Regions from separate parts of the Polaromonas sp. P4_F4 genome, predicted to be linked through region 2. Evidence: predicted binding sites of a transcription regulator. Region 2 holds the regulator's gene; the other holds the start of a gene.
The links. The regulator NrdR, encoded in region 2, represses ribonucleotide reductase genes. The targets are predictions, from matches to a motif close to CACNANATNTNGTG.
Positions count from the first base shown of each region.

Region 1: AC1DUR_RS19225 (ribonucleoside-diphosphate reductase subunit alpha) is a predicted target of NrdR. The motif match lies at 10,929-10,942, and genes of this name have one in related genera.

Region 1 is NZ_JBFUJO010000020.1:63,397-78,123, forward strand. Features, by position in the region: gene AC1DUR_RS19180 (sigma 54-interacting transcriptional regulator) at 1-386, shown strand, start outside; gene AC1DUR_RS19185 (glucan biosynthesis protein G) at 628-2,256, shown strand; gene mdoH (glucans biosynthesis glucosyltransferase MdoH) at 2,232-4,223, shown strand; gene ffh (signal recognition particle protein) at 4,388-5,746, opposite strand; gene AC1DUR_RS19200 (cytochrome C assembly family protein) at 5,825-6,625, shown strand; gene AC1DUR_RS19205 (PP0621 family protein) at 6,622-6,867, shown strand; gene AC1DUR_RS19210 (sensor histidine kinase) at 6,868-8,583, shown strand; gene AC1DUR_RS19215 (sigma-54-dependent transcriptional regulator) at 8,606-10,045, shown strand; gene ampD (1,6-anhydro-N-acetylmuramyl-L-alanine amidase AmpD) at 10,032-10,637, shown strand; gene AC1DUR_RS19225 (ribonucleoside-diphosphate reductase subunit alpha) at 11,113-14,022, shown strand; gene AC1DUR_RS19230 (ribonucleotide-diphosphate reductase subunit beta) at 14,169-14,727, shown strand, end outside.
Region 2 is NZ_JBFUJO010000001.1:425,096-439,822, forward strand. Features, by position in the region: gene AC1DUR_RS02005 (DUF748 domain-containing protein) at 1-1,476, opposite strand, end outside; gene AC1DUR_RS02010 (lytic transglycosylase domain-containing protein) at 2,217-3,080, shown strand; ZMP/ZTP riboswitch at 3,210-3,341, shown strand; gene glyA (serine hydroxymethyltransferase) at 3,389-4,633, shown strand; gene nrdR (transcriptional regulator NrdR) at 4,661-5,110, shown strand; gene AC1DUR_RS02025 (GspH/FimT family pseudopilin) at 5,154-5,711, opposite strand; gene AC1DUR_RS02030 (pilus assembly protein) at 5,893-10,152, opposite strand; gene AC1DUR_RS02035 (hypothetical protein) at 10,171-10,707, opposite strand; gene AC1DUR_RS02040 (PilW family protein) at 10,704-11,801, opposite strand; gene pilV (type IV pilus modification protein PilV) at 11,803-12,381, opposite strand; gene AC1DUR_RS02050 (GspH/FimT family pseudopilin) at 12,381-12,833, opposite strand; gene AC1DUR_RS02055 (type IV pilin protein) at 12,846-13,247, opposite strand; gene ribD (bifunctional diaminohydroxyphosphoribosylaminopyrimidine deaminase/5-amino-6-(5-phosphoribosylamino)uracil reductase RibD) at 13,395-14,534, shown strand; gene AC1DUR_RS02065 (riboflavin synthase) at 14,636-14,727, shown strand, end outside.

The DNA.
Region 1 (14,727 bases), on a different contig from region 2:
TCAAACTGGCCAGCAAGTATGACAAACGCCTGAGCGGCTTCGCCCCCGAAGCCATCAAGGCCCTGACCACGGCCGCCTGGCCGGGCAATGTGCGGCAGCTCTACAACGTGGTGGAGCAGGTCTGTGCGCTGTCGACCACGCCGCTCGTGCCGCTGGCCCTGGTGCAGCGCGCCCTTCGCTCGCCGAGTGTGCAGGTACTCACTTTTGCCGAGGCCCGGCAACGTTTTGAACGCGACTACCTGGTCGGCCTGCTCAAGCTGACCGATGGCAATGTGGCCGACGCCGCGCGCCTGGCCGACCGGAATCGCACCGAGTTTTACCGCCTGATGCAAAAACATGGCTTGACGCCCGGGCATTTCAAGGCCGACAGCACCTCCACCGCCTGACGGCCCGTGACGGATGGCGGGGCCCCGCCGCCAGGCAGTCGCTGGCTGGCGACAGCCTGGAGCCCCTGATTTCAAAGGGATTTTTTCTGCAGGCGCAGAAGGCTGTCGCTCTCAGGCGACAAAAAAGCAGCTTTTGACCGGTTTTTCCGGATTTGTCGCTGCCACTCCCGGAACATCCTGGCCAAGTGGTTGATTTTAAAGGAGTTTTCAGAACTGGCACAGGGTTTGCCCTAGTCAGTCCATGGAAACCTTTTTCAGCCCGTTTCGTGGCAAAGTTTTCGCCCCTTCCCGCGCCCCTTTTGTCCCTGATGTTTCAGGCAGCGGCAACGCCTGGCAGGCCCGCCTGACCGCCCTGGCATGCTTGGGCCTGCTGGTCCTGGGCGCGGGCCAAGCCCGCGCCTGGAGCCTGGACGACGTCGCCGGCCTGGCCCGCGAGCGTGCCCAGACACCCTTCAAACCCGCCACGCAAGCCATGCCGGCGGAACTCGCCAACCTCGACTATGACGGTTACCGCGACATCCGCTTCAACCCGGCCAGTACGGTGTGGCGAGCCGACAAACTCCCCTATGAAGTGAATTTCTTCCACATTGGCAGGGAGGTGGCCTCGGTTCGCATCCATGAGATCACGCCCGAAGGCGTCAAACCGATCCCCTACCGCCCCGCCGAATTCAATTACGGAAAAAACAGCTTGTCGCCAGAAAAGTGGGGCGACCTCGGCCACGGTGGGCTGCGCGCTTTCAACAACCTGAACTCGGCTACTTACAAGGACGAATTGGCGGTGTTCCAGGGCGCCAGCTACTTCAGGGCGCTGGGCACAGGCCAGCGTTACGGCTTGTCAGCCCGCGGCTTGGCAGTGGACACCGTGGGCGGCGGCAAGGAAGAGTTTCCGCGCTTCACGGACTTCTGGCTGGAAAAACCCGCGGCCGATGCGAAGCGGCTCACGGTTTATGCGCTGATGGACTCGCAGCGCATGACGGGCGCCTACCGTTTTGACATCACGCCGGGTGAACAGACCACCACAGCGGTGCAGGCACGCATCTTCATGCGGGACAACAAGCAGCCGGGCGCCCAAACGCCGGTCAAGACGCTGGGGCTGGCACCGCTGACCAGCATGTTTTTCTTTGGTGAAAACCAGCCCCGCCCCGGCGACTTTCGGCCAGAAGTACACGACTCGGACGGCTTGATGATTGCGACCGGAGAAGGGGAATGGCTGTGGCGTCCGCTGCAGAACCCTGCCTCACCGCTGGTCACCTCGTTTCGCATGAAGAGCCTCAAGGGCTTCGGCCTGATGCAGCGCGACCGCGCGTTCAACAGCTACGAGGACACCGAAGCACGTTACGAGCTCAGGCCCAGCGCCTGGGTGACACCGGTCGGTGACTGGGGCGCCGGTCGCGTGGAGCTTTTGCAATTTGCCACGCCGGACGAGACCCATGACAACGTGGCGGCCTACTGGGTACCCGACAGGATGCCCGCCCCCGGCGAGTCCCTGGACCTGGCCTGGCAGATAGCCTGGCAAGGCAAGAACCAGCAACTGCCGCCCAACGGCTGGGTCACCCAATCGCGCCGCGGCACCGGCTATTCCAAGCTCGATGCCAATGCGCGGAACCAGCAGATCCAGTTCGTCATCGATTTTGCGGGACCGGCACTCGAGGCCTTGCCCGAAGACGCCGCCGTTCGGGCCATTGCCACCGCCAGTGCCAACGGCCGTGTGCTCGAAAGCCTGGCTTACCGCAACCCTGCCACGGGCACCTGGCGCATGACCTTGCGCGTGCAGCGACTCAACCCGGCCCAGCCGGTCGAACTGCGTGCCTTCCTTCAACACAACAGCAACACCTTGAGTGAAACATGGACCAACCTCATCACACCTTGATCCAGCCCGGCAGCCGCAGCCCCCTGCGGGAGGAGCGTCACCCGAACTCGGTCACCGCACCGCCCATCCATCGCGGCTCCATGGTGCCGCGTCCGTGGCGCGGCTTCTGGAACGGCCTGGGAACGGCCGCGCTGATGCCGCTGGTGGGACTGACCACCCCAAGGCCGGCCCGCGTGTTGCCGCGCGAGAGGCTGGAGCCCTGGCAGCACGCGGCCCAATGCCGCCGGGCCATCTTCGTGGTGCTGACCCTGCTCAGCACAGTGCTGGCCACCTGCATTTTTGCCGACATGCAGCCCGACTATGACAACGCCTGGCTGGAGTACGGCCAGATCAGCCTGTTTGCGCTGCTGTCGGCCTGGGTGGTCACAGGTTTCATGACGGCCGTGATGGGGTTTTATGTGACGCTGTTCGGAGATGCCCGGGCCCTGTCGGCCAAAAAGGTGCAGCACTACCCGCTGAATGAGTCGACCCGCACGGCCATCATCATGCCCATCTGCAATGAAGATGTGCGCACCGTGTTTGCCGGCCTGCGCGCCACCTGCGAGTCGGTGGCGATGACCGGCCATGTGAAAAACTTCGACGTGTTTGTGCTGTCGGACAGCAGCAATCCGGCCATCATCAAGGCCGAGCGGGCCGCATGGGAAGACCTGCGCACCCAGCTGGCCGCCCACCCAGAGCAGCCGCAGATCGAAGTGTATTACCGCCTGCGCAAACGCCGCACCGACCGCAAGGCCGGCAACGTGGCCGACTTCTGCCGCCGCTGGGGCAAGGACTACCGCTACATGGTGGTGCTGGATGCCGACAGCGTGATGAGCGGCGATTGCCTGGTCTCAATGGTCAAGCTGATGGAAGCCAACCCCAGGGCGGGCATCATCCAGACAGCCACCCAGGCCATCGGCCATGTGACGCTGCATGCGCGTGCGCAGCAGTTCGCCTCGCGCGTGACGGGCCGGCTCTTCACGCTCGGCATGCAGTTCTGGCAGATGGGCGAGTCGCACTACTGGGGCCACAACGCCATCCTCCGCATAGCACCCTTCATGCAGCACTGCGCACTGGCGCATATCAAGGGCACGGGCGGCATGGCGGGCAGCATCATGTCGCATGACTTCGTGGAAGCCGCCCTGATGCGCCGCGCCGGTTACCACGTCTGGCTGGTGGCCGACCTGGTGGGCAGTTATGAGCAGCAGCCGCCCGATTTGCTCGCAGAATTGCAGCGGGACCGCCGCTGGTGCCAGGGTAATTTGCAAAACTCGCGCCTGATTGCAGAGCCGGGCATTCATCCGGTGCACCGCTCCATGTTTGCCACCGGTGCCATGGCCTACCTGTCGGCGCCGCTGTGGCTGTGCTTCCTGACACTGGGAACGGCGCTGTGGCTGTCGGGCTCGCCCATGATGAGCGACTGGGCCCTGCTGCCCGGCGAACTCGTGTCGCTCTGGGCCTGGACGCTGTGCATGCTGTTTTTACCGCGCATCCTCGGCCTTGCAGCCGTGCTGATCAACCGCCAGCAACAGGCGTACGGCGGCACGGCCAGCCTGCTGCGGAGCGCGCTGCTGGAAACCCTCATTGCCCTGCTGCAGGCGCCCATCCGCATGCTGGCGCACTCGCTGTTTGTCGTGGTTGCCCTGACGGGCCTGAAGCTGGAATGGAAATCGCCCCCGCGCGAGGCCGCAGCCGTGCCTTGGCGGCATGCGTTGGCGCAGCTCGCCCCGATGAGCGGCGTGATCGCCTTGCTGGCAGCCGGCATTGCAATGATTGACGCAGGCGCCCTGGTCTGGCTGCTGCCTGTGGGTTTGCCCCTGCTGCTGGCGATTCCGATGACCGTGCTCACCAGCCAGGTGGGTGTGGGCGCGGCCCTGCGCGCGCAAAGCTACCTGCTGATTCCAGAAGAAACCCGGTCACCGGCCGTGCTGCGCCGCGCCTGGCTGCATGCCAGCCGGCGGGCCCAGCCGTGGCTGAAGGCGGCCTGACGCTTTGAAAGCCTACAAAAAAAGCCGCTTCAACCGGCTTTTTTTGTGGGCAGATGGCCCCGATTCCATTTCTAATTCAATGCGAGAGTAGGCGCGCCGTCGCAGACAGTGCTACGGCACGGCAAGGCGGCGCAACGACCTATCGCTTTGAAGTAGAAATGGAATCAGAACTTCGGCATGCCTTTCATGCCGCCCATGCGCTTCATCATCTTCATCATGCCGCTGCCCTTCATCTTTTTCATCATGCCCTGCATCTGCTCAAACTCGTTGAGCAGGCGGTTGACTTCCTGAACCTGCACACCCGAGCCGGCCGCGATGCGGCGCTTGCGGGTGGCCTTGATGAGCTCGGGCTTGCGGCGCTCCAGCGGGGTCATGCTCTGGATGATGCCTTCCTTGCGCTTGATGTCTTTTTCGGCCTTGTCCATGTCGACCTGGCCGGCCTTGGCCGCCATCTGCGCCGGCAGCTTCTCGAGCAGGCTGGACAGGCCGCCCATGTTCTTCATCTGCTGGAGCTGGCTTAGAAAATCGTTGAGGTCAAAGCCGTCGCCCGACTTGATCTTGGCGGCGAGCTTTTGCGCTGCGGCCACATCAACGCCTGCCGCGACCTGCTCGACCAGGGCGACAATGTCGCCCATGCCCAGGATGCGGCCGGCATGCCGCTCGGCATCAAACACCTCCAGGCCGTCGATTTTTTCACTGGTGCCGGAGAACTTGATCGGTGCACCGGTGATCTGCCGCACGCTCAGTGCCGCACCGCCGCGCGAGTCGCCGTCAGTCTTGGTCAGGATGATGCCGGTCAGCGGCAACGCCTCCTTGAAGGCCTTGGCCGTGTTGACCGCGTCCTGTCCCTGCATGGCATCGACGACGAACAGCGTTTCAACCGGGTTGAGTACGGCGTGCAGCTCCCTGATTTCCTTCATCAGGGCTTCATCAATGGCCAGGCGGCCGGCGGTGTCGACGAGCAGCACGTCAAAGAAATGCCTGCGTGCGTAGTCGATCGCGGCTTTGGCAATGTCGACGGGCTTCTGGTCGGGCGTGCTCGGAAACCATTCCGCACCGGCCTGCGCCGTCACGGTCTTGAGCTGCTCAATGGCAGCAGGCCGGTAGACGTCACCCGACACCGTCAGGACTTTTTTCTTGCGCTTTTCAATCAGGTGCTTGGCCAGCTTGGCCGTAGTGGTGGTCTTGCCCGCGCCCTGCAGGCCGGCCATCAGGATCACCGCGGGTGGTTGCGCCGCCAGGTTGATGTCGCTGACGCCCTCGCCCATGGTCGCCGCCAATTCGCGGTTGACGATGCCCACCAGAGCCTGGCCGGGAGAAAGCGAACCCATCACCTCCTGGCCGAGGGCCTTGTCCTTGACGCGGGCGATGAAGTCGCGCACCACCGGCAGGGCCACGTCGGCTTCGAGCAGCGCCATGCGCACCTCGCGCAGCATGTCCTGCACGTTGGATTCGGTGATGCGGGCCTGGCCTCGCATTTCCTTGACGAGGCGGGAGAGTTTGTCGGTAAGGGCTGAGGCCATGAGCAGGCTCCACAAACATGGAGCAATTAGGAAAGGAAAGAGGAGAGGAAAGAAAGCACTACGGGCTAAACTGTAGCCATGATTTTAGCTTTCAGTGCGTGGTGGGGTCTTGGGGCGGCAGTGGGCGCCGCTTTAGCCTACGCAACCCTGGCGCTGGCCACCCCTCGCCTGAGCCCGGCCACCATCCGCGGAATTTTGCTGGCGGCATGGCTGCTGCACGCGTTGGCACTGGCCAACGGGCTGCTTGGAGAGCCGCCGCGTTTTGGCTTTGCGCCCGCCCTTTCCATGACCGTCTGGCTGGTGCTGACCGTCTACGCGATTGAAAGCAGCCTGTTTCCGCAGCTCCAGGCCCATTGGGCACTGGCGGGGCTGGGCAGCGCCGCAGTCATTTTGACGCTGCTCTTTCCGGGCACCAGCTACCACCGGATCGCCTCGCCCTGGCTGCCGCTGCACTGGGCGCTGGGCATTGCCTCCTATGGGCTGTTTGCCGCGGCGGTGGTGCATGGCTGGCTGATGACGCGCTCGGAGCGGTCCATCCGGCAGGCCGCGCAAACCGATGCCGGCGTGCCGCTGCTCACACTGGAGCGCCTCACCTTTCGCTTCGTGGAAGCAGGTTTCGTGCTGCTGTCAGCGACCCTGCTGGTGGGCTGGCTGTTTGCCGAAACGCTTTACGGCCCGGGCCTGGTCCGGATGTGGAACCACAAAACGATTTTTTCCGTGCTGTCCTGGCTGACCTTTGCGGGGCTGCTGGCCGGGCGTGCCCGCCTCGGCTGGCGCGGCCGCAAGGCGGTGCACGTGTTGTACCTGGGCGCGGGCCTGCTGCTGCTGGGCTATGCGGGTTCGAGCTTTGTGCTTGAAGTCATCCTGAGGCGTGCATGAAATACCTGCTGGTCGCGGCTCTTGTGCTGGTGGTTTTCTGGCTCTGGCGCCACAACCGGCAGGCCGAAAGAGATGAAGCCGCCGCGGCTCGTCCGCCCAGCCCGCCGCGCCCGGCCACCGAGGTCACGGAGATGGTGGCCTGCGAGGTTTGCCACGTGCATCTTCCCCGGTCCGAAGCCCTGATCGGATCCAGGGGCGGCATCTACTGCAGCGATGCGCATCGCCGTCAGGCCGGAGGCTAGATGACCACGCCATCCCAGTGGTTTGAGACGGCGGAAAAGATCCCCGGAGCCTGGGAGACTGAACCCGAACTCGGTTCGTTCGGGCGCCTCTGGCGCGTTTTCATGACGGCGCGCGTCGCGACTGCCGGCGTGCTGGTGGTCCTGCAAGCCGTCATCCATGCCTTGGGCAGCAGCAGCAATCGCTGGCCCGTCGCCGTGTGCATTGCCTACTTGTGTGCGACGCTGGCCGTACGGCTCTGGGCCCGGCCACGGCCACCGGGCCGCACGTTTGACGCACACTGGCTGGCCACCATCGGGGTGGACGTGATCACCTTCTCCCTGCTGGAATTCCTGCAATCGGGCGGCATCAATTACGCCCCGCTGTTTGCCCTGCCGGTGCTTCTGTCGTCGATTCTCGGGCCGATTTTGCTGGCTTTTGGCACGGCTGCCAGCGTCACGCTTTTGTTGCTCGCCGATGCCTGGTGGACTTCCCTGCAGACGTTGGGGGATTTCAACGCGCGCTTTCTCCAGGCCGGCCTGAGCGGCTCGGGATTCTTCCTGGTGGCACTGCTGGCCAACCAGCTGGCGCTGCGGTTGGCGCGGGAGGAACAACGGGCCAAGGCCAGCCAGTCTGCGGCCCGCATGCAGACCCAGGTCAATGAACTGGTCATTGAAGCATTGGCCGATGGCGTGCTGGTGGTTGACGTCAATGGCGTTGTGCGTTCTGCGAACCCGGCTTCCAGGCGCTTGCTGTTCATGCGCAAGGCCATCCGCAACGCGCCCTTCATGCTGGCCACGGAAAACGCCTGGCAACCGCTGGCCGACCTGATGCATCACACCTTCCTGACGCAGTCCCCCCAGGAAGCGGACATCCGGCTTGAATACCCGGCACGCAACACAAGGCGGCTGCATGTGCGCACGCGCCTGGCGGCCTCGCAGAACGGCACGCACGAAAACCTCTGCGTGATGTTTCTCGAGGACCTGCGCGAAATGGAAGCGCGTGTGCGCACCGAAAAAATGGCCGCCATGGGGCGCATGTCTGCCGCGGTGGCCCACGAAATCAGGAACCCGCTCGCCGCCATTTCACAGGCCAACGCCCTGCTTGAGGAAGACCTGCAAGATGCCGGCCACCGGCAACTCACCGCCATGGTCAGGCAAAACGCCCAGCGCCTGGCCAAAATTGTCGATGAGGTCCTGAACATCTCGCGGGCTCAGGAGCAGGCACCGGCGCCGCAGACGACTTCGCTGATGCTGGATGACACCGTCGTTCACATCGCCACCGATTGGGCCAGACAGACCGGGGCATCACCGCGCCTGCGCCTGACCATGGGAGCGGCCCAGGCCGCGGTCCGGTTCGAGGCCGAGCATCTGCGGCGCCTGATGGTCAACCTGCTGGATAACGCCCTGCGTTATGCCAGCACCTCCGCGCATTCGATGGAAGTGGTCACCCGGGTGATGGCGGGAGGCGAGGTCCGGCTGGCGGTATGGAGTGATGGCCAACCGCTGGAGGCGACGGTCGAGACCCATTTATTCGAACCTTTTTTCTCCTCCGAAAGCCGCTCCAGCGGGCTGGGCCTCTACATTTGCCGGGAGTTGTGTGAGCGTTACGGCGCCCTGATTGGCTATCAGCGGGTCGCGCGTGATGCCGCCGAAGGCAATGAGTTTTTTGTCATCTTCAAGCCGGCGCCACAATCACCGGGCAACTCCCAGCTTTCTTTTGACACAATGCCTGCCTGAGACCCTACGCATACCCCTACGCATGCAACTACCCTCCACCACACCAGCCCATATTCTTGTCGTCGACGATGAGCCGGATCTGCGCACCCTGTATGAGCTGACGCTGCTTCGCGAAGGCTATCGGGTGGAAGCGGCCGGCGATTTATTGCAGGCGCGCGAGCAGCTTGAGAGCAAGCGCTTCGATGCGGTTATCACCGACATGCGCCTGCCCGATGGGCTGGGGCTGGAGCTGCTGCGTGAGCTGGTGGCCCAGCAGCGCGCGGAACGCTGCGTGATCATCACAGCGCACGGCTCCGCCGAAAATGCGGTGGAAGCCCTCAAGGCCGGCGCGTTCGACTATCTCACCAAACCCGTTGACCTGAAGCAGTTCCGCAACGTCGTGGCATCAGCCATCCAGGGCACGCAGAATCTGGCGCGGCCAGCCGCTGGCGATACCAGGCCTGGCGAACTGAGCCCGGGACCGACCGTTGCCACCTCAGCCAAATCGGACAAATCAGATAAGCCGTCAGCCATCCTGCAAAAGCTGGTCGGCGAATCGGCCGTGATGCGGGCGGTCAAGTCGCGCATTGTCAAGGTAGCCGGCAGCATGGCACCGGTCCTGATACAGGGCGAGTCGGGCACGGGCAAAGAGCTGGTGGCGCGCGCGGTGCATGCCTGCAGCCACCGCGCCACCGGCCCTTTTGTGGCGGTCAACTGCGGCGCCATTCCGGAAAACCTGCTCGAAGCAGAGTTTTTTGGCGCGCGCAAAGGCGCCTACACCGGCTCGACCCAGGACCGGCAAGGCTACTTTCAGGCCGCCAAGGGGGGAACCCTGTTTCTCGATGAGATCGGCGACCTGCCGCTGGCCATGCAGTCAAAGCTGCTGCGTGCGATCCAGGAGCGCTCGGTGCGGCCGCTGGGCTCGCCGCAGGAAGACACTGTCGATGTCCGCATCGTCAGCGCCACGCACAAGGACCTGGGCGCGCAAGTTCAGGCAGGCGCCTTCCGGCAGGATCTGTATTACCGGCTCAACGTGATCGAAATCGGTGTGCCGCCGCTGCGCGAGCGGCGCGAAGACCTGCCGGCACTTTGCCAGGCCCTGCTGTCAAGAATCTGCAAGGAGTCGGGGCTCGCCGTGCCTGAGCTCACCGGCGCGGTGATGGAGCAGCTGCGCTCGCATCCCTTTGACGGTAATGTCAGGGAACTGGAAAATATCCTGCACCGCGCGGTGGCACTTGGCGAAGGCAACGACCTGCATTTCGAGGCGCCCCCCCAGGATTTCGTGGCGGTTCCGGAAAATCTGCAGGCGTTTCTCGACCAGCAGGAGAAAAACATCCTCTCCAAGGTGTTGCAGGAGACCGGGTTTAACCGCACCGCTGCCGCCTCCAAACTGGGGCTGAGCCTGCGCCAGATCCGCTACCGGATTGCCCGCCTGAACATCGAGACACCCGGCGGCGATGACACATCCGATGAACCTGCCTGAACCCGACGGCACGCCGGCTGTCAGCGCGGCCTTGTGGCGGGATGGCTGGTATCGCTTCGCACGCACGCTGGCGTCACCGAATTTCGGCCCGCGTCCGTGCGGCGCACACATTGACCTGATCGTCATTCACTCCATCAGCCTGCCACCCGGCGAGTTTGGCAACGGCAACGTGCAGCGCCTCTTTACCAATCAGCTCGACTGGGAAGCACACCCTTACTTCCAGGGCATTCGGGGCCTGCAGGTGTCGTCGCACTTTTTCATCACCCGCACCGGTGCGTTGTGGCAATTTGTCGGCTGCGACGACCGTGCATGGCATGCCGGCGAGTCCCATTACCGGGGACGCGGCAACTGCAACGACGACTCGATTGGCATTGAACTGGAAGGGCTGGAGGGCAGCACCTTTGAAGCGCGCCAGTACGAGACCCTGGCGGGACTGTGTGCAGCGCTGCTTCAGGCCTATCCCATTGCCCACATTGCCGGGCACGAGCACATCGCGGCCGGACGCAAGCAGGACCCCGGCCCGGGTTTTGACTGGCCCTTGTTGCAACGCTCACTGGCCGCACCCGATAGGTATTTTCCCGCAATCGACTGAACTGATGCGGAGTCGGCAGCCCACCGATGGGCATGCATCGAATGGCTAAAAAATTAATGGCATTTTTACCCACCGAGCATTTGTCGGCCTTGACAGAAGGAAGTCTGCGCAAAAGCCCGTCGGCACTTCGTTTGTCTCGCCAAAGCCTGATCTGACAAGGCTTTCACGGCTATTCGCCACACCCATCCGGCGCCATCCGGCACGCAAAAAACAGCGTGAAAAAGGCCTCAGGACGCAAAAGCGAATTCAGTCGGCGATACACTACCGGTAGTGGCTTGTATTCCACTTGGACCCTAGGTATAGTGTCTTAGCCCTGATTCAGTTTGATGTAATTCGGGCGGATCAGGACGAGGAATATCACGAGGGATATCGCCAAGAAATCAGCTTGCGGATCTGACCAGCCTTCAGCGAACCAGTATCACCCTGAACACCACATCAAACCCAGTCACAAAACAAACAAAGCAAAGAGGAAGTCATGCAAACAGCACAACACGCAGTGCCCAATACGCCAGTTAGTCTGACCGGCAATCCGGTCAACAACGACAGCAACGCGCCAACCAACCCACTCGCCCATTACCAGATCATTCGCCGCAATGGTTCCGTGGTGCCGTTCGAGCCCAACAAGATTGCCGTGGCCATGATGAAAGCCTTCCTGGCCGTGCATGGCACGCAGGGAGCCGCTTCGGCCAGTGTCCGCGAAACCGTCGACGGCCTGACCCAGGCCGTCATTCGGGCCCTGATGCGCTCACGCCCCGGCGGCGGGACCTTTCATATTGAGGATGTACAGGACCAGGTCGAGCTGGGCCTGATGCGCGGAGGCCACCACGAAATTGCCCGCGCCTACGTGCTGTACCGCGAAAAGCGCAGCCAGGAACGCGCCCGCCAGCCGCAGACCCCGGCGCCCGAAGCCCCCATGCTGCATGTGACGGACAGGGGCCAGCGGGTCGCGCTAGACGTGCGCAATTTGCAGGCCCTGATTGAAGCGTCCTGCGCCAACCTGGGCGCCGATGTCAAACCTGACCCGATTGTTGCCGAGACCATGCGCAACCTCTACGACGGGGTGCCCATCGACGAGGTCTACAAGGCGTCCATCCTCGCGGCCCGCACCCTGATCGAAAAAGACCCTGACTACACCTACGCCACTGCACGCCTGCTGATGCACACCATCCGCCGGGAAGTCCTGGGCGAAGAAGTCAGCCAGGAAGAAATGCACACCCGCTATGCAGAGTATTTCCCGAAGTTCATCGCCAAAGGCGTGCAGAACGAACTGCTTGACGAAAAACTGCAGCAGTTTGACCTGGCCCGGCTGGGCGCGGCGCTCAAACCGGAGCGCGACCTGAAGTTTGACTACCTCGGCCTGCAGACCCTGTTTGACCGCTATTTCCTGCATGTGCGCAAACAGCGCATCGAACTGCCGCAGGCGTTCTTCATGCGCGTAGCAATGGGCCTGTCGCTCAACGAAATCGACCGCGAAGCGCGCGCCATCGAGTTTTACGAAATCCTTTCGTCGTTCGATTTCATGTCGAGCACGCCCACCCTGTTCAATGCCGGCACCCTGCGTTCGCAGCTGTCGTCCTGCTACCTCACCACGGTGGCCGATGACCTGGGCGGCATTTACGACGCCATCAAGGAAAACGCCCTGCTCTCCAAGTTTGCCGGCGGACTGGGCAACGACTGGACGCCCGTGCGCGCCCTGGGCGCCCACATCAAGGGCACCAACGGCGAGTCCCAGGGCGTCGTGCCTTTCCTGAAAGTCGTCAACGACACGGCTGTCGCGGTCAACCAGGGCGGCAAGCGCAAGGGCGCGGTCTGCGCCTACCTGGAGACCTGGCACCTGGATATTGAAGAGTTCCTGGAACTGCGCAAAAACACCGGCGACGACCGCCGGCGCACGCATGACATGAACACAGCCAACTGGATTCCCGACCTCTTCATGCGCCGCGTGATGGAAAAGGGCACCTGGACGCTGTTCTCGCCATCGGACACACCCGACCTGCACGACAAGTTCGGCAAGGAGTTCGAAAAAATTTATACCGCCTACGAAGCCAGGGCCGAACGCGGCGAGATCAAGCCTGCCCGCAAGCTGCAGGCCACCGACATGTGGCGCAAGATGCTGTCGATGCTGTTCGAAACCGGCCATCCCTGGATCACTTTCAAGGACGCCTGCAATGTGCGCTCCCCGCAGCAGCATGCCGGCGTGGTGCACTCCTCCAACCTGTGCACCGAGATCACGCTCAATACCAGCGACACCGAAACCGCAGTCTGCAACCTCGGCTCCGTCAACCTGGTCCAGCACCTGAAGGACGGCGCGATTGACCATGACAAGCTGAAAAAGACCATCACCACGGCCATGCGCATGCTGGACAACGTGATCGACATCAACTACTACGCGGTCAAGAAAGCACGCGACTCCAACATGCGCCACCGCCCTGTGGGCCTGGGGATCATGGGCTTCCAGGACTGCCTGTACGAACTGCGCGTGCCCTACGCCTCCCAGGAAGCGGTCGAGTTTGCCGACAAGTCCATGGAGGCGGTCTGCTACCACGCCTACTGGGCTTCTACCGAGCTGGCCAAGGAGCGCGGCAAGTACGCCAGCTACAAGGGATCACTCTGGGACAAAGGCATCCTGCCGCTCGACACGCTGGACATGCTGGCCGAGGAGCGCGGTGGTTATGTGGAAGTCGACCGTTCCGCCACCCTGGACTGGGAGGCCCTGCGCCAAAAGATTGCGCGGGACGGCATGCGCAACTCCAACTGCGTCGCCATTGCCCCGACGGCCACCATCTCCAACATCATCGGGGTGGACGCCTGCATCGAACCCTGCTTTGGCAACCTCTCGGTCAAGTCCAACCTGTCCGGCGAGTTCACCGTCATCAACCACTACCTGGTGCGTGACCTGAAGCGACTCGGCCTGTGGGACGACGTGATGGTTGTCGATCTCAAGCACTTCGATGGCTCGCTTCGCCCGGTTGACCGGGTGCCGCAGGAAATCAAGGCGCTTTACGCCACCGCATTTGAAGTGGAAACGTCGTGGATTGTTGAAGCCGCAGCCCGCCGCCAGAAATGGATTGACCAGGCGCAGTCGCTCAATATCTACATGGCGGGAGCCTCAGGCAAAAAGCTCGATGACACCTACAAGCTGGCCTGGTTGCGCGGATTGAAAACCACCTACTACCTGCGCACCATGGGTGCCACCCACGCCGAGAAATCAACCGTGAAGGCCGGCAAGATGAACTCGGTTTCCTCGGGCTCCGAAGCATCGGGCAGCGGCAAGAGCGCGCTTGAGGTGGCAGCCGCTGCAGCGCAAGTGCAGATGAATGCATCGCCGGCAACCGACATCAAGTTCTGCGCGATCGACGATCCCGGTTGCGAGGCCTGCCAATAAAAAACATCGAGTCGTGCGGTGAAATTCGCCGCACGATTTGATGGTGTGAATCGATGTAATTGAGCAACACTAATTTACAGCGATGTGAATGAACACTTTTCATTTTGTATCGCTGCTTTCATAATCCCAAAGTATTGGAAACCTTTATGTTGACCTGGGACGAAGAAGTCAAACCATCGCTGCAAAAACCTCATGCCAGCGGCTCGACCGACAGCCGCTCGATGGAACTTCCGCCTCTTTCTTCTGATGAGCCTCAAGCCCAGGTGCGCATGCTGCACGATGGCGCTTACGCTCCGGCTGCGCCAGCGGCTCAAGCTGCTCCTGCGGTGAGCAGCACACCGCCAACCGCACTGCGCGTCAAGGCTTCGGACAAACGCATCATCAACGGCCAGACCGACGTCAATCAGCTGGTGCCGTTCAAATACAAATGGGCCTGGGAGAAGTACCTCGCGACCTGCGCCAACCACTGGATGCCGCAGGAAGTCAACATGACGCGCGACATTGCCCTGTGGAAAGACCCGAACGGATTGACCGAAGACGAGCGCCGCCTGGTCAAGCGCAACCTGGGTTTCTTTGTCACTGCCGACTCACTGGCCGCCAACAACATCGTGCTGGGCACCTACCGCCACATCACGGCGCCCGAGTGCCGCCAGTTCCTGCTGCGCCAGGCCTTCGAGGAAGCCATTCACACCCACGCCTACCAGT
Region 2 (14,727 bases):
CTCCTGGACGGACTGATCCAGCCCTATCGATCCGTTGAACTGCAAGGGTGCGCCGGCAGCAAACGGCACGGCAATGGCCGACGCGTCCAGTGCGATGCCAGCCAGCCGGATCTGGGCAGGCGAGCTCAGGGTTTCATCCAGCCAGTTCAGTGCACCACCGCGCACGGTGACCTTGCCCACCTGCACTTTCCAGGGCGTCGCCGCCGTGGAAACCGCTGCAGCGGGCGGGATCACCGGTGCGCTGACCGCGGCCTTTGGTTGGACATCGTTTGGCGGGTTTGCTCCCGGTTTTTGGCCGTCGGCAGCTATGTTTTTTGTAGCGCTTTGTCCACTGGAAGGCAGCACATTCAGGCGCCCAGCCCGGTCCCGCGTGATCTGCAGCGTAGGCGCGGCGAGCTCCACCGCAGAGAGTTTGACGAATTGCTCCAGCGGGCGCACGTCGTCCATGCTGATCTGCAGCCGATCGAAGGACAGGAAGTCCCGGCTTGACGATGAAGCCTCCGGCAGGGCGGGGCTTGGAACAGTCAGCAGGCGAACTTTCTCTGCCGTGGCCGTTCCTGATATCCTGACTACGGCATCCGGCGTCTGCTCGAACGCCACCTTGGCATCGGCATGCAGCACCGCGCTTTGCAGCCGGAACGGCAGGCTGGCTGGCCAGTAAGCCAGGTAGGGGCTCAGGTCAAAGCCGCTAAGCGTGACGCTGGCGTCGGTCTTGCGGGTCTGTGCAAAGGGCGTACCGACGGCCGCCGTGTCGAAACTGCTGCCATTGAGCCGGAAAGCCAGGTGCGGCGTGGTTTTGATCTCGCGCTGGGACTTCAGGTTGCTCAAAAAAGGCACGGTGAGTTGCAGGTCCCGCAGCACGTGGGTCTTGCTCACCGACTGGTCGATAAAGTCCAGTTGACCGCCATTGAGCTCCAGGTTGTAGAGGGCAAACCGCGGCGGCTCGCCAGGCACCTCGCCTGCGGAGGCCTTGAAACGGTCCAGGATGTCGTCAATGTCGTAACGCCCTTCCCCAAGATAAGTCAGCGAAGCCACGGGTTCCTGCACCACGATCGCATCGGCCACCGGTGCCAGCCGCAGCAGGGACTCGAGTTCCGCATCTATATAGATACGCTTGATCGTGAGCTGAGCCGCTGCGCCGGCCTGGGCGCTCCCGGCTGCACCCGGTGTAGTGGCGCCGGCGCGGCTGGTTTTTGCGATGACGAGGTCATTGAGTGTCAGCTCCAGCGACCACGGCTTGAAGTCCACTTGTCCCACGGTCACCCGGCGACCCAGCTTTTCAGAGGCAATTTTTTCCAGTTGCGATGTCAGGATGACGGGGACCACCGCATAGGCCAGCACCCACAACAGCAACAGCCCCCCGAAAGCCCAGCTCGCACGGCGCCGCCACGACGGTGACCGGACCCAAACGCCGACCTTGGCCTGAAATTTCCGTCCCCTCTCCCACCACTTGTTCTTCAATTCATTGCTTGGCATAAGACCCGAGTTTTTTATGGCCGGGCCAAAAGGTCAATGATTTATTTGAAAAAAGTGGTGATTCAAAACGAAAAACCCCGACCAGCTTGACTGACCGGGGTTGACGGCGGGCGTAATGCTCATGCCGTCGGTCTTCGCAAAAGGAGAGAGTAATCGTCTCACAGTGCGATAGAAGCAAGTGATTGCTTCCAGTTTTACCGGGGTTGGTTACCCAGCGGGAGCCTGAATTAATCAGGCAATTAGAGGTTAAACCCTCGACAGGCCGGGGGCAAGTCCAAATTTTCAATCGTCGGCACAGGAGTGATTGCCGTTTTCTTGAGGCAGCGCCGGGGGAGCCCTGCGCCTGCAATGAGAAGCTATCTGGCAGACACACGGGATTTTGGATGACAGTGAAATTTGAGTAAGTAAATTTAACTGGGGCGGTTCTTTAAAAGGCAGCGCTACAGCTCGCTCTTTGGCCATTTTTCGATAAAAAGCAGGGTCTAATCTCACAAAAATGCATATCAAACCACTTTGTTATTCTTGACAGGTTATTAAAGCGGCCACTAAAATTCGGCTTGCTCCCAAAACCACCTAGGGGCAACCCGAATCCGCTGCCGATCCCGGCAACGTCAAACGAGGGTCAACACCCGCAAGGCCAAGCCTTGGTTTGATGGCGACCCAATCAAAGTCTGCATGGCCCCCGCGCCTTTGCAGGCGTAGAAAGGAGTGCTATGACAGCGCTAGGAAACCATGGCTTGATGCCGTACCTTGAGGCGCACTTCAAAAGTGCACGCAGCAGTGTTTCAAATATTGCTGACGACATTGCCCAAGGCTTTTTCGAGATCATCCACAACAGCTTTGCCCTGCTGGGGCTGGCCGTTGTGTTCGCGGTGATTACGCTTGTTGCCCGGCCCGATCTGCGTCAGGCCGGTGAATCCGAACTCATCACCTGGCTGCAGGAGCGCCAGGAGGAAGCGATCGGCTTTACCGAGCCCGCCGCCATTGACCGGGCCACCGCATCCAACCCGAAAGACCTGCCGTCCCAACAGGCGGCAGTGGCTTACTGGTTGAGTAAAAAATACGGCGTGGCGGCGGAGCCCCTGAGCGTTCTGGTGTCGGAGGCGTTTGAGATTGGCCAGAAGGCCAAGCTTGACCCCACCCTGATTCTGGCCATCATGGCGATCGAGTCGGGTTTCAACCCTTTTGCCCAAAGCCCGGTCGGCGCACAGGGTTTGATGCAGGTGATGACCAAGGTGCATCACGACAAGTATGAAAACTTTGGCGGCAAACTGGCGGCGTTTGACCCGGTTACCAACCTTCGCGTCGGGGTCAAGGTGCTGCAGGAGTGCATTGCCAGGGCCGGCTCGATCGAGGGTGGCCTGAAGTATTACGTGGGTGCGGCGAACATGGAAGATGACGGCGGTTACGCCGGGAAAGTCATGGCCGAGCACGCCCGCCTGCTGGCGGTGGTGGGGAGCAAGCGCCTTTTGCCCTCGCCGTTCTTTGCTTCCCCGGCGCCTGCGCGCCCCATGCCAGCCTCGTTGCCGGCAAAACCCGGCGCGGTAGATGCTGGCGACGGCAGCAAAACGCCTGAGAAAGTAGCGCTCCTCAGCCGGTCCTGAGCCCCTCTTCTTGCTGGCCGCCAGACCTTTGCGGGTGGTTCGGCGCACGCTCCTTCCATGCCGGGCTTCTCCCCGGCTTTTTACTTTTGAACCCACGCCTGCCCCCGAACGCCCGGCCTCAGTTACACTAGCGAGGTGCGCGACTGGCGATAGGTATCATGGTCTTGCCGGCCATTGATGCTGACGTGGGGACACCACTGGGAAGCGCACCGCTCAAAGCCGTTTGGCCACAGCGTTCAGCCGTTCGCCTGGGCAGCCCTTGTTTCCTTGCTACCCAAGGACAAGGATCAAAGTCTTGAAGGACTGCCATGTACCATCGCAATATTCTGGTCGAACAGACCGACCCCGAAATTTTCGCTGCCATCCAGGCTGAAAACGCCCGGCAGGAACACCACATCGAGCTGATTGCCAGCGAGAACTACGCCTCGCCCGCCGTCATGGCCGCCCAAGGCTCGCAGCTCACCAATAAATACGCCGAAGGCTACCCCGGCCGCCGTTATTACGGTGGTTGCGAGTATGTGGACGTGGCGGAGCAGCTGGCGATTGACCGCATCAAGCAGATTTTTGGCGCGGATGCCGCCAATGTGCAGCCGCATTGCGGTGCCTCCGCCAATGAGGCGGTGTTTCTTGCCTTTCTGAAGCCCGGCGACACCATCATGGGAATGAGCCTGGCCGAAGGCGGTCACCTGACCCACGGCATGGCACTCAACATGAGCGGCAAGTGGTTTAACGTTGTCTCATACGGACTCAACGACAAGGAAGAGATCGACTACGACGCGATGGAGCGCAAGGCGCACGAGACCCGCCCCAAGCTCATCATCGCCGGCGCCTCGGCCTACAGCCTGCGCATCGATTTCGAGCGTTTTGCCAAAGTCGCCAAAGCCGTAGGCGCCATCTTCATGGTCGACATTGCGCACTACGCGGGCCTGGTTGCTGCAGGCGTATACCCGAACCCGGTGCCGCACGCCGACGTCGTGACGTCCACCACGCACAAGAGCCTGCGCGGCCCGCGCGGCGGCATCATCCTGATGAAAGCCGAGCACGAGAAAGCCATCAACAGCGCGATCTTCCCCGGCCTGCAGGGTGGCCCGCTGATGCACGTGATTGCCGCCAAGGCGGTGGCTTTCAAGGAAGCGCTTTCCCCCGAATTCAAGACGTATCAGCAGCAGGTGCTGACGAACGCGCGCATCGTGGCCGAAACGCTAACGCAACGCGGTTTGCGTATTGTCAGCGGCAGAACAGAGAGCCACGTGATGCTGGTCGACCTGCGCGCCAAGGGAATCACCGGCAAGGAAGCTGAAGCCGTACTGGGAAGCGCCCACATGACCATCAATAAAAACGCGATTCCGAATGACCCGGAAAAGCCGATGGTCACCAGTGGCGTGCGCATCGGTACGCCAGCGATGACCACGCGCGGCTTCAAGGACGAAGAGGCGCGCATCACGGCCAACCTGATTGCAGATGTGCTGGACAACCCCCGCGATGCCGCCAATATCGAAGCGGTTCGCGCCAAGGTCAATGCCCTGACCAGCCGCTTCCCTGTTTACCGCTGAAGCGCACGTCGACGTCTTGGCAAACCGATGAAATGCCCCTTCTGCGGCAACCTTGAGACCCAGGTGGTGGAAACGCGGGTGTCGGAAGATGCAGATTTCATACGCCGCCGCCGCCAGTGCGGCGCGTGTGAAAAGCGCTTCACGACCTACGAGCGGCCAGACGTCAATTTTCCGGCGATTGTCAAAAAAGATGGACGCCGCATTGAATACAAGCGCGGCAAAATCCTGGGCTCCATGAACCTGGCGCTGCGCAAGCGGCCGGTGAGCACAGAGCAAATCGACTCAGCCATCGAGCGGATTGAAGAAAAACTTCTCAGCCTGGGCGTTCGGGAAGTCGCCTCCAACCGCCTCGGCGAGCTGGTCATGCGGGAGCTGAAGAAACTCGACAAGGTAGCCTACATCCGCTTTGCCAGCGTGTACCGCAGCTTTGAAGACATTGATGAATTCAAGACACTGGTGGATGAGGTGAGGCGCTAGGCGCAAGGTGTTTCTGCCTTGGATGACCTGAGGTCTAATGGACTCAAAGGCACTGACTCACCATTGCCTTCGTTGTACGGGATCGCCCTGCACTGCTGATAACCATCTGCCGGGCTTCCACAGGAGTAGATGACTGCAGGCAAAGTGTGAAGGTACCGGCCTGAAATGCGCCCGACGTGAGGCCTGTAGTCCCCGCGGAGGTGTAGGACACATAACTGGCGACCTGGCTGTTGCCTGCGAGCCGTAATCGGTGAGGCAAGGCCTGCTCCCATAACAGCCGTATTTCTCCCGCATCCAGCGAGGCGTTGTTGTTGGCATCGTGGAAAACGATCCACCCCTGCTCCCATCCACCCGTGCTGGTACAGCCGTTACCCGTGGCCGACTTGCATAGTACAACCCGGGCACTACGCTTGACCGCCTCACTGCGTGCGAAGTGAACACTGGAGAACAGTGTATTGATCCCCGCAGTTAACCTCATGGAATCGACAAACCCCGACAGGGCCGGAGCCGCCAACGTTTGAACTATCGCCACAATCGTCAGCAGCACCAGCAACTCGATCAAAGTGACGCCGCCAGACCTGGAACGTCCATGCTTGCTCAAACCCGCCTCCACCCGATAGTTGAGACCGGTCTTGAGCCGGCCAGTTCCTACCTCAAGGGCGAGACAGGGTATGGCCGAAATCGTATCTAAAGTATCAAGAAGTTACCATCCTGCATTTGGAGGATAAGTCCGGGGCATTAACCACAACCCAACAACAAGCGTGGCACCAATCAGGCAGGCCTTATTGCTTGTACCAGTAGGTCCGGCGCGCGTTCTTGGGTACTGGCTTGGTCTGATCGCACACCCCCAGTGCTGATTTGCAATCCCCACCGCCGCCGCCGCCGCCTCCGCCGCCACCACCGCCGCCGCAGCCCACGCAAAAGGTCTTCTTCACGGGTCCATTGGCAGTCTGAATCGTGACGATGCCCGTCGTCGGACTGGGCGGCAAGCCGCCACCGTCGTACTCCGTGAAACTGAGTGCCCCGGTAAATGGATTCAAGGCATAACCCCTGGCGACGCCCAAGTTCGACACGCATGATGTTGCACTCGGCAACTTGGGTGCGTTGGTCCCAAAAAATGTCGTTCCCCTGACCGTGGTGGGCGCATTCACGGACTTCTCACCCCGTAGCAAATTGCCATCTTCATCCGTGAAAAGAAGGGTAACAAAAAAGCCTTTGTCGGTGCCCGCATAAGCCACGGAGCTCGCATCGAACAAAGCCGCCTCCGTAATGACGGTACTTGCAGGTGAGGCATTGGCATCCTTGCCAGTCTTGGTGTCCTTGAGCATGTAAAAACGGTTCACCACGTTGTAGGCAGAGCCTGTCGCCGTGCTTATGAGCGGATGCTCCCGGTCCCCCGATCCCAAGAGGATTTCATCGTAAGAACCGGTCGCTCCTGTGGCGCCGATTGACACAACATTGGGAGGAAAGAAAAATTTACGCGGCGTTGTGCCAATCGCGCAGGTGCCCGTGGCGCAACCCAGAGCGGCGAGCTTGGTGACCTGCCACTTGTCAGGGGTTCTGCCCGCCGCAGGTTCCAGGTCCACACGCCAAACATTGCCGCCCACATCCGCAGCGTAAAAACGATCCGTCTTTCCGTCGTTATCGCGGTCTACAAAACTGATGTCCGCCGGAATGGCCCAGTTCATGCCGGACACTGCGCATGTTGCCTGGGTGCTGGTACCGCTGCAGGACGATGCGCCCGCTGTGTAGACCGCTTTCCACACCCGCACGCCGGTAACCGCATCCACCACGAAAATACCACGCCCCATCGTGTCGGCAGTAGGTGGCTCGGCATCCTCGGCCGGGTCATAGCCGGCGCCAAACACCAGCACGGGGTTTGCATAACCATTGACCAGCGTCACCCGGGGGCGCGACCAAGTCTGCCCAAGCTCATCAAACCCGGCATCCGTAGAGCTGATTTTCCACATGAATTTCGGGTTGGTCGGCTCCGTCACATCCAGGGCATAAATGAAACGCCCGCCCCTGCGCATGGTCAGGTAAATGTAGGCCTTGTCGATGGTTCCGTCAGCCTTGAGCTGCTGAAAAACACCCATTGAGCCGTCAACAAAATAATCTTTGGGCTGGGCACTGGGAAGCACGGTAGATGGCAGCTTCAACTCCGGACTGTTGACCCGCTGGCGATTGAGTTTGCCGAAAAAATCAGGCAATACCAAACCCCACAATTCGCCGCCGGCAGGAACGGAACCTATGGAGCCCGTCTGGCTGCCATTCACGGCACGGAACACGCCATCATTGGCCCCGTAATAAACCACAATGCCTCGGGTGTCTCCATAATTGATCACGACCGGTCGTGAATGCAACACGTCGCCGTGAATGGACGGGCGGACCGTGTACCCGCTGCCGGGACTGGCTTCGTCACCGAAATTGTCTTCACCGCGCACCCAGTTGATCAGGGCCGTGCGGTCGCTGATGCCACTCTTTTGGACGATGATCGTTCCCGTCGCTGGTGAGGCAGGTGTTGTCACCACGCTGTAATTAAAGGTGTTGGCCGTAACACCGGATATTACAAAGCTGCCAATGTAGCCTCCTTCATTGGTGCCCGCCGTGCCGCCGATGCTTACCGTCTCGCCATTGACGAAACCATGCCCGGCAGCCGTCGCGGTGACCACTGTTCCGCTGCGTGTCAGGCTGGAAATCGTTTTCGGCGATGTGCTGCCGTCGGCTTTGATGGTTCCGGTTGCCGGAGTCGTAGGAGTCGTAGCTGAAATCGTATAGGTGAACGATTTATTTCCTGTTTTCGTCAAGCTCACCGGACCGATGTTGTATTCCGGAATCAGTGCGCCCGTCGTGTCACGCACTTCGGCGATGGTCACAACGTTTCCAGTCGAAAAACCATGGTTCGACGTGGTGGTCACCGTGACCGTGGTGCTGCCTGCGACACGCACCACGCCCGGGGTTGGATTGCTGTTGTAAGCCTCGATCGTGCGGCTGGTGCTTCCGACCGTCGCTGTGCCGCCTCCCGCAGGCGATGCAGGCCCCTCCACGACAGGGTAGGAAAAAGAATTCGCATCGATCAGCGTGATCGCGAAGGTTCCGTTGTACTGGGTCTGCGCAGCCCCGGTGATGGTCACGGATTGCCCCTGGAAATAACCGTGCCCCGGCAGGGTCACGGTTGCCACGGTACCGGTGCGTGTGATGGAACTCACCGCCTGCGGAGTGCCCGGGGTTGAGGCCGTGAAGGCGCCAGTTGCCGGGCTGGGCGGGTATTCCGCGACGGTGAAACTAAAGGAGGTGGGGCTCAGTACGGTAATCAGGTCCTTCTTGCCGTTGTATTCCGTCTGGTTGGCGCCGCTGATGGTGACGGAATCGCCCGTGGTGAAACCATGATTCGAGCCGGTTGTGACCGTAGCAACCGTGCCGCCTCTCACAATGGAGGACACAGCAAAACCCGAAGATGAACTCAACATGACGTCGGTAATGGCGCTGTTGGTCGTTGCAAATGCGTTGCTGCTGTCTGACAAGCTCACATTGCATCCCGAACCGGCAGGGCAGTACGTGTAAAGCTTGCGGGGGGAAGACGGTGTGCTGTTGTAATTCACCGTCAGGTTGCTCAGGCGCGATTGCTGCGCCGCGCCTCCCTTTTCGACCAGTTCACCATCAGGCGAATCGAAGGCCAGACCAGCGCCACGCTGATCATTGATGAAGAAGCCACCCGTCGAATCGGGTGCTGTTGCGGTATTTTTTTGAGTCCAGTAACTGACCGCGTCCGACGTGATGAAGCCGGTTCCCGCCGCGCTGATAGCGGGATTACCATTGGCGTCGCCCAGCCTGAGTGTGGCCTTGTTCGGATCGGGATTGCTGGGATCCGGGTACTCCAGTATGAACTGGTACTGCTTCAGATTGCCCAGCCAGCGCGGACTGGCGCTCGCGTCAGGACGGAACATGCCCAGAAAGATCTGGTTCAGATACGTGCCTTGTGCATTAACGCTGACCGGCAGGCTGGCTGCCGAGAACACGCTGTTGACTGCCTGAACTTCATTGAGGATTTTCTGGATGGCGGTTGTGATTTCGTCATAGCTCGACGTGGCAAAGTACTTCCCGCCACCATACTTGGCCATGCTGCTCAGGAGGGCCGGAAAATCGGGCTTGCAGCTCGATCCAAGCAGTCCCACGGTGTAGGTCGTGATGCCCTGATTGCCGGAAAATCCGCCGTAAATATCGGTCTGGTACATGTAGCGCGCCCACTCGTCCGCGTACAGGCCTGACGAATCCGAGTGCGTACCCATGGTGTAGTTGCCACAGCTGAAAGCGCTGGTTCCGTAGGACCCCGAAGGAATGGTGATGTTTACCTTCTGGGCTGCCGTGACACCAGGCGCGGTATTCAAAGCACTCATGGGGCTGGTGCTGCCACCGTCGCCCGGCGTGCCCGCGGTAGTGAACGCATTGCCAATGAAGATGACGAAGTTCTTCTGGCAACCCGCCGTTGGCTGGATGCCCGCGTAAGATCGCCCGGACAGGCCGGTGTTGCCGGCATAGTAGGCCCAGGCTTCCTGCATGGTGGCCCCGGTGGCCTCGCCGTTAGCCTTGATATAACCATCGCCCGCCCCTCCCGAGGTTTTCCAGGTCTTGATCCAGGCCAGGAAATTTGACTTGGCAGTGCCGGTCATGGGCGTGATCGGCTGGACCAGACATCCCCCATTCGAGCCACCGCAATTGGCGTTGTTAATGTCGTGAATATTGTTGGCGTTATAGACCATCAGGCCGATATTGACCGAGCCCGCCGGCAAGCTTGATATCACGTTGTAAATCGCGCACTGCTCAATACCACCTGCCGTCCCGTTGAGAGATGGCGCCGTACCATCTACATAGGTGCAATTACCGGCACTGGCTGAAAAATTGGCCGCATTGTCCAGCACCAGCAGTACGTTAGGCGCCCCTGTCGTGCCGGCATTGTCGCTGTAGATATCAATGTCTTCGGCTTGGGTGAATAAGGACATGCCAAGCAACAGGCAAAGGAGGAGAATTCGGAAAGTTTTCATGGCATAACCCGTGCAAATTTATGGACAATCCACCGTTGCCGGCACCCGGACGGCGATTCCCTGAACCTGGGTGACTTTCGTGCCCGTAGCACCATCTGTCACACCCGCCTGGATGTCCCACTGCTGCAACTTGCAAGCCGAGGGCTTGGTCGCCAGCGTGCCATCGACCTTGATCGGTTTGTCCTCATCCAGGCTTTCAAAGCAGGGGATGTCATTCGCGATGGTCGGATCCAATGATGAATTAAGCACGGGAATCTCCACAGCACACTTGGTGATGGGTTCGACCTTTACCGTATAAGTTGTTGCTCCCATGGGAACCACCACCGACTGCCCGGGGATCAGGGCGATGTTTTCAGTGCCCTTGATCTGCTCGATCACCTGTTCTATGACTTGCTGGGTCGCAGCAGCGGCTTCCGCCTGGGACTGCATATTGCCGGCAATGCGAAGATTGATATTGCCGGACCGGATGCTGAACACCACCAGCAGGGTGAGCACCACCAGCATGATCATGCTCACCAGCAAGGTGGCCCCCCTCTCGTTTTTCGGGGAATTCATTGATCCCTCCGTGAACTCGGGTTGACCACCCGGATCAACTGACTGAATACCCGGCGCTTGAAACCGTCATTGGTCGCAGCCGTCGTGCCTTCCAGGCCCAGGTTGTAGGTTTTCGTATCCTGATGACCGGCTGAGCGTTCATTGTTGCGCGCCAGCAGGTTAAGCCTCACAGCCATCACATTGGCCCAATCCGCCACCGCCGCCGCATCCTTCGCATAACTATCGGGGGCACCGTCACCGGTCGAGTCGAACCCATAATCAACCTGCATCGTCTCGATACCTTCAACCAGCGAAGTCGTCAGGAATTTCGAAACACCTCCCTGCACGGATAGCTCCAGACGTTTGAGCGTCGGCACGGACACACCGCCATCATCCGTATTGGCGGCTGAACAATTCGAACCCGAAGCCGGTACGCTGCAGGGACTTACGAAATAAATATGCACCAGGTACTTGCGAAGGGGGGCGGTTGAAATGCCGTCTTTCAGTTTCAGGTTGAAGACCCCGGTATCGACCGATGTGGTGGTTGCCTTGTCCACCACATAGCCGAATTCAAGCCCGGACGCGGTCAAGCCGCCCTGCAGATAAACCTGCCCCGGCACCAGCGCCCCCGTGACCACTTCAGGATCGGCGCGCCGCAGAACCAGGATATCGGTTCCACTTAAGTGATTCGCTGCATTCAACGGGCAGTCGGCAAATGCCGCGGGCAAAGAAGCCCCCGGGGAATCGTAGCCCTGGATTGCAAACGGCACGGCACTGGTCAGGTCGGCAGGCGCAACCAGACAGGGATTGGGCAGGGAGGCCGGGACGGCCAGGGTAGACACAGCGGAAAACGCTCCATAGTAGCCAGCGAGCTGAATGTCATCCTGCAAAAGCTGCATGGCATAACGTCCGTTCTCGATCTGCCGGCTCGATTTTTCAAGTTCCGCCTGGGTGCCGCTTTGCCGGGCGATCAAGGCCGCCAAGCCCGTGAGCAGGATAAGACCGATGGTGATGGAGACCATCCACTCCATCAGTGTCATGCCCCGCTGATGGCGCCGCCCTTGCAAGGGACGGGGACGCGGATTCGGGAATGGGGTCGGTTTCATGTGCGGCATCTCAACTCAAACTGGTAATTTGAAGGGGGACAGTGACCGCTCTGCGCTGTGCCTCATCCCCATAGAGACCCGTACCACAGGTCACGCCCGCAGGCGCCACTGTTTTACCGTTACCTTGCCACACGACACTGACCTGGTACACCCCGGGAGATACAACACTGACACACCCGCGTGCACCCAGCATGGCACCCACATCACTTGTACCGGACTTCTCGGCGCTTCCCAGCAACAGGTTATTCCACTCCGTCAAATCCTGAACAGCTCGACTCTGTTGTTCTGCCGTTCCTACGGTACACGTAGGCGTCACAGCAGAGTCTGTCCCCAAGAAAGGGGCCCCATTCGCCGCCGTGGTGACCGCATAGCAAACCGCGGCCTTGCGGTTGGTATTCATGCGATTCACCATGTCCTGGATCACCACGAGCGCCTGCACACGCTGATAGGACTCCATCTGGGACCGCTGGCTCTGCACCATGAGGCCGACCAGCCCCAGCAGACCCAGCATCAGGATGACCAGCGTCACAAGCACCTCTATAAGGGCGAATCCCCGCTGGGATTGGCGTTGCCTGAAGGTAGGATTCATCAGCAATTTCCCAGTCTGCTTTTGGGTAAGCCGCTCAGATCGAACGACACACAGCGCGCCGGGCTGCCGCCCTCGCCCGCGACTTGCAGGCTCGACGCGAGCGCCTGCTCCTTCAGCCTGCCGCTGCCGAGATAAACGATCTCGGTGACAGCGCTCGTCATCGTCAGCGCTGGATAGGCCGCCTGCACATTCAGCGTGACGGTACCGGTTTTGACGCTCCAGCCGTCCTTCCAGCCGCCTGCAGCAGCCAGCACGCCGACCTCTGCGTTGCGCTTGATGGCCTCGGAACGCGCATAGACCGCGGCACTTGAAAAATCCGAAGCCGCCGTCTTCACACGCTGCCCGGCAACAAAGTTCTTGAACGAAGGCATGCCCAAGCCCAACATCACGGCCGCGATGGTGACCACCACCAGCAACTCGATCAGGGTAAAGCCACGGGACCTGGATTGCATTGCGAGTTCCTCTTACCAGCAACCGGAAGTGCCAGGCGTTTTGGCGCCCAACTGGTTGAGGGTCAGGGTGCCGCACTTGGTATCGTTGGTCAACTGCGCGCCAATCGGTGTACCGGTGATGACATAAGTCGGTATGCCTGCCAATGCCGTGCAATTTCCGACGGCCGTGGGCATGGTGCAGATGGCAGTGATGGTGTATTTGCTTGACACATCCGCAGGCACCGTCATGCTCAAGTCCGTCACCGCAGTAGCTCCCCCCGCGTAGTAACGGCGATCCAGCATGTACTGCTCCTGCTTGTTGGCCACAGCGAACATGAAGCTCTGCGCCGCAGAGCGGTTGGCCCTGACGATGTACTGGGTGTACGAAGGATAGGCCACAGCAGCCAGAATGCCGATCACGGCCACAGTGATCATGAGCTCTATCAGGGTAAAGCCCCTTTGCCGGAAGCATCGCATCAAAAGTTTTTCCTTCATGCCCGGATTATTCGCAGCCCCACCATCGCCCGCCAGCAGCAGCAGACAAATGGTCGGTCCATCCGGACAAATGGTAAAAACAGGTTTATGCCCACTCCTTTTCCTTCAGAGACTGCCATGCAGCAAGCCGCCGCGCAAGCCGTGCAAGCCACCCTGGCATGCGATCCAAACCCCCGCGTCGGCTGCATCATCGTGGATACCAACGGCCGCACACTGGGACAGGGCCATACCCAGCGCGTGGGGGAGGCGCATGCAGAAATCATGGCATTGCGGGCCGCGCGTGCGGCGGGCTTCGATGTGCGCGGCGCTACCGCTTACGTCACGCTGGAGCCATGCTCCCACCACGGCCGCACCCCCCCATGCTGCGATGCATTGATTGAAGCCGGCATTGCCAGGGTAGCGGTGGCGCAGAAGGATCCTAATCCCCTGGTGGCGGGACAGGGTATCGCGCGCATGCAGAAGGCGGGAATCGAAGTGAGCGTGCTCAACCCGGATAATCCCGTGGCTTTGGCAGCGCGGGAACTCAACATCGGATTTTTCAGCCGCATGATCCGCAAAACCCCCTGGGTACGCATGAAGATTGCGGCATCGCTGGATGGCAAAACAGCGCTGGAAAATGGCGCAAGCCAGTGGATTACCTCGGAAGTGGCACGCACGGACGGGCATGCCTGGCGCGCACGTGCCAGCGCCGTCCTCACCGGCATCGGCACGGTCCTTGAAGACAACCCGCGCCTGGATGTCAGATTGGCTGCCACGCCTCGCCAGCCCCATCTGGTGGTGGTGGACAGCCGGCTTCAACTGCCATTGAACGCCAATCTTTTCACAGGTAACCGCACGATTTATGTCTATGCTGCCGTGCCGGATGATGCCAGGAAGACTGCATTGGAAGAGCGCGGAGCCACCGTGATCTATTTGCCCGGCCGGCAAACCGGAACGCCGGACAAAGTGGACTTGGCCGCCATGTTGCGCGATCTGGCGCAGCGTGAAGTCAACGAGGTGCACGTTGAGGCAGGTCACAAGCTCAACGGCTCCCTGCTCCGGGAAGGGCTGATCGACGAATTCCTGGTCTACCTGGCCCCGAAACTGCTCGGCGCTGGCCATGGCATGGCTTCTTTTGGCCCCTTGCAACAACTTTCTGACGGAATCCCGCTGGAATTTCTTTCCACCGAGAGGGTAGGTGTCGATTTGCGTGTACTCGCCCGCGTCGCGGGACGGGACCGGTTCTAACGCCGCGCAGATACCCGGGAATCTGGTGTTCAGGCGCTCTTTTCCAGGCCTTTAGTGCCCTTTCGGGGCGCAATGGCTCGATTCCCTGCGAAAATGGCGGGATGTTTACCGGAATCATCACCGGCATGGGGCGCATCGTCGCCATCCATAGCCTGGGCAGCTCTTCAGACCATGGCAAGCAACTGACCATTGA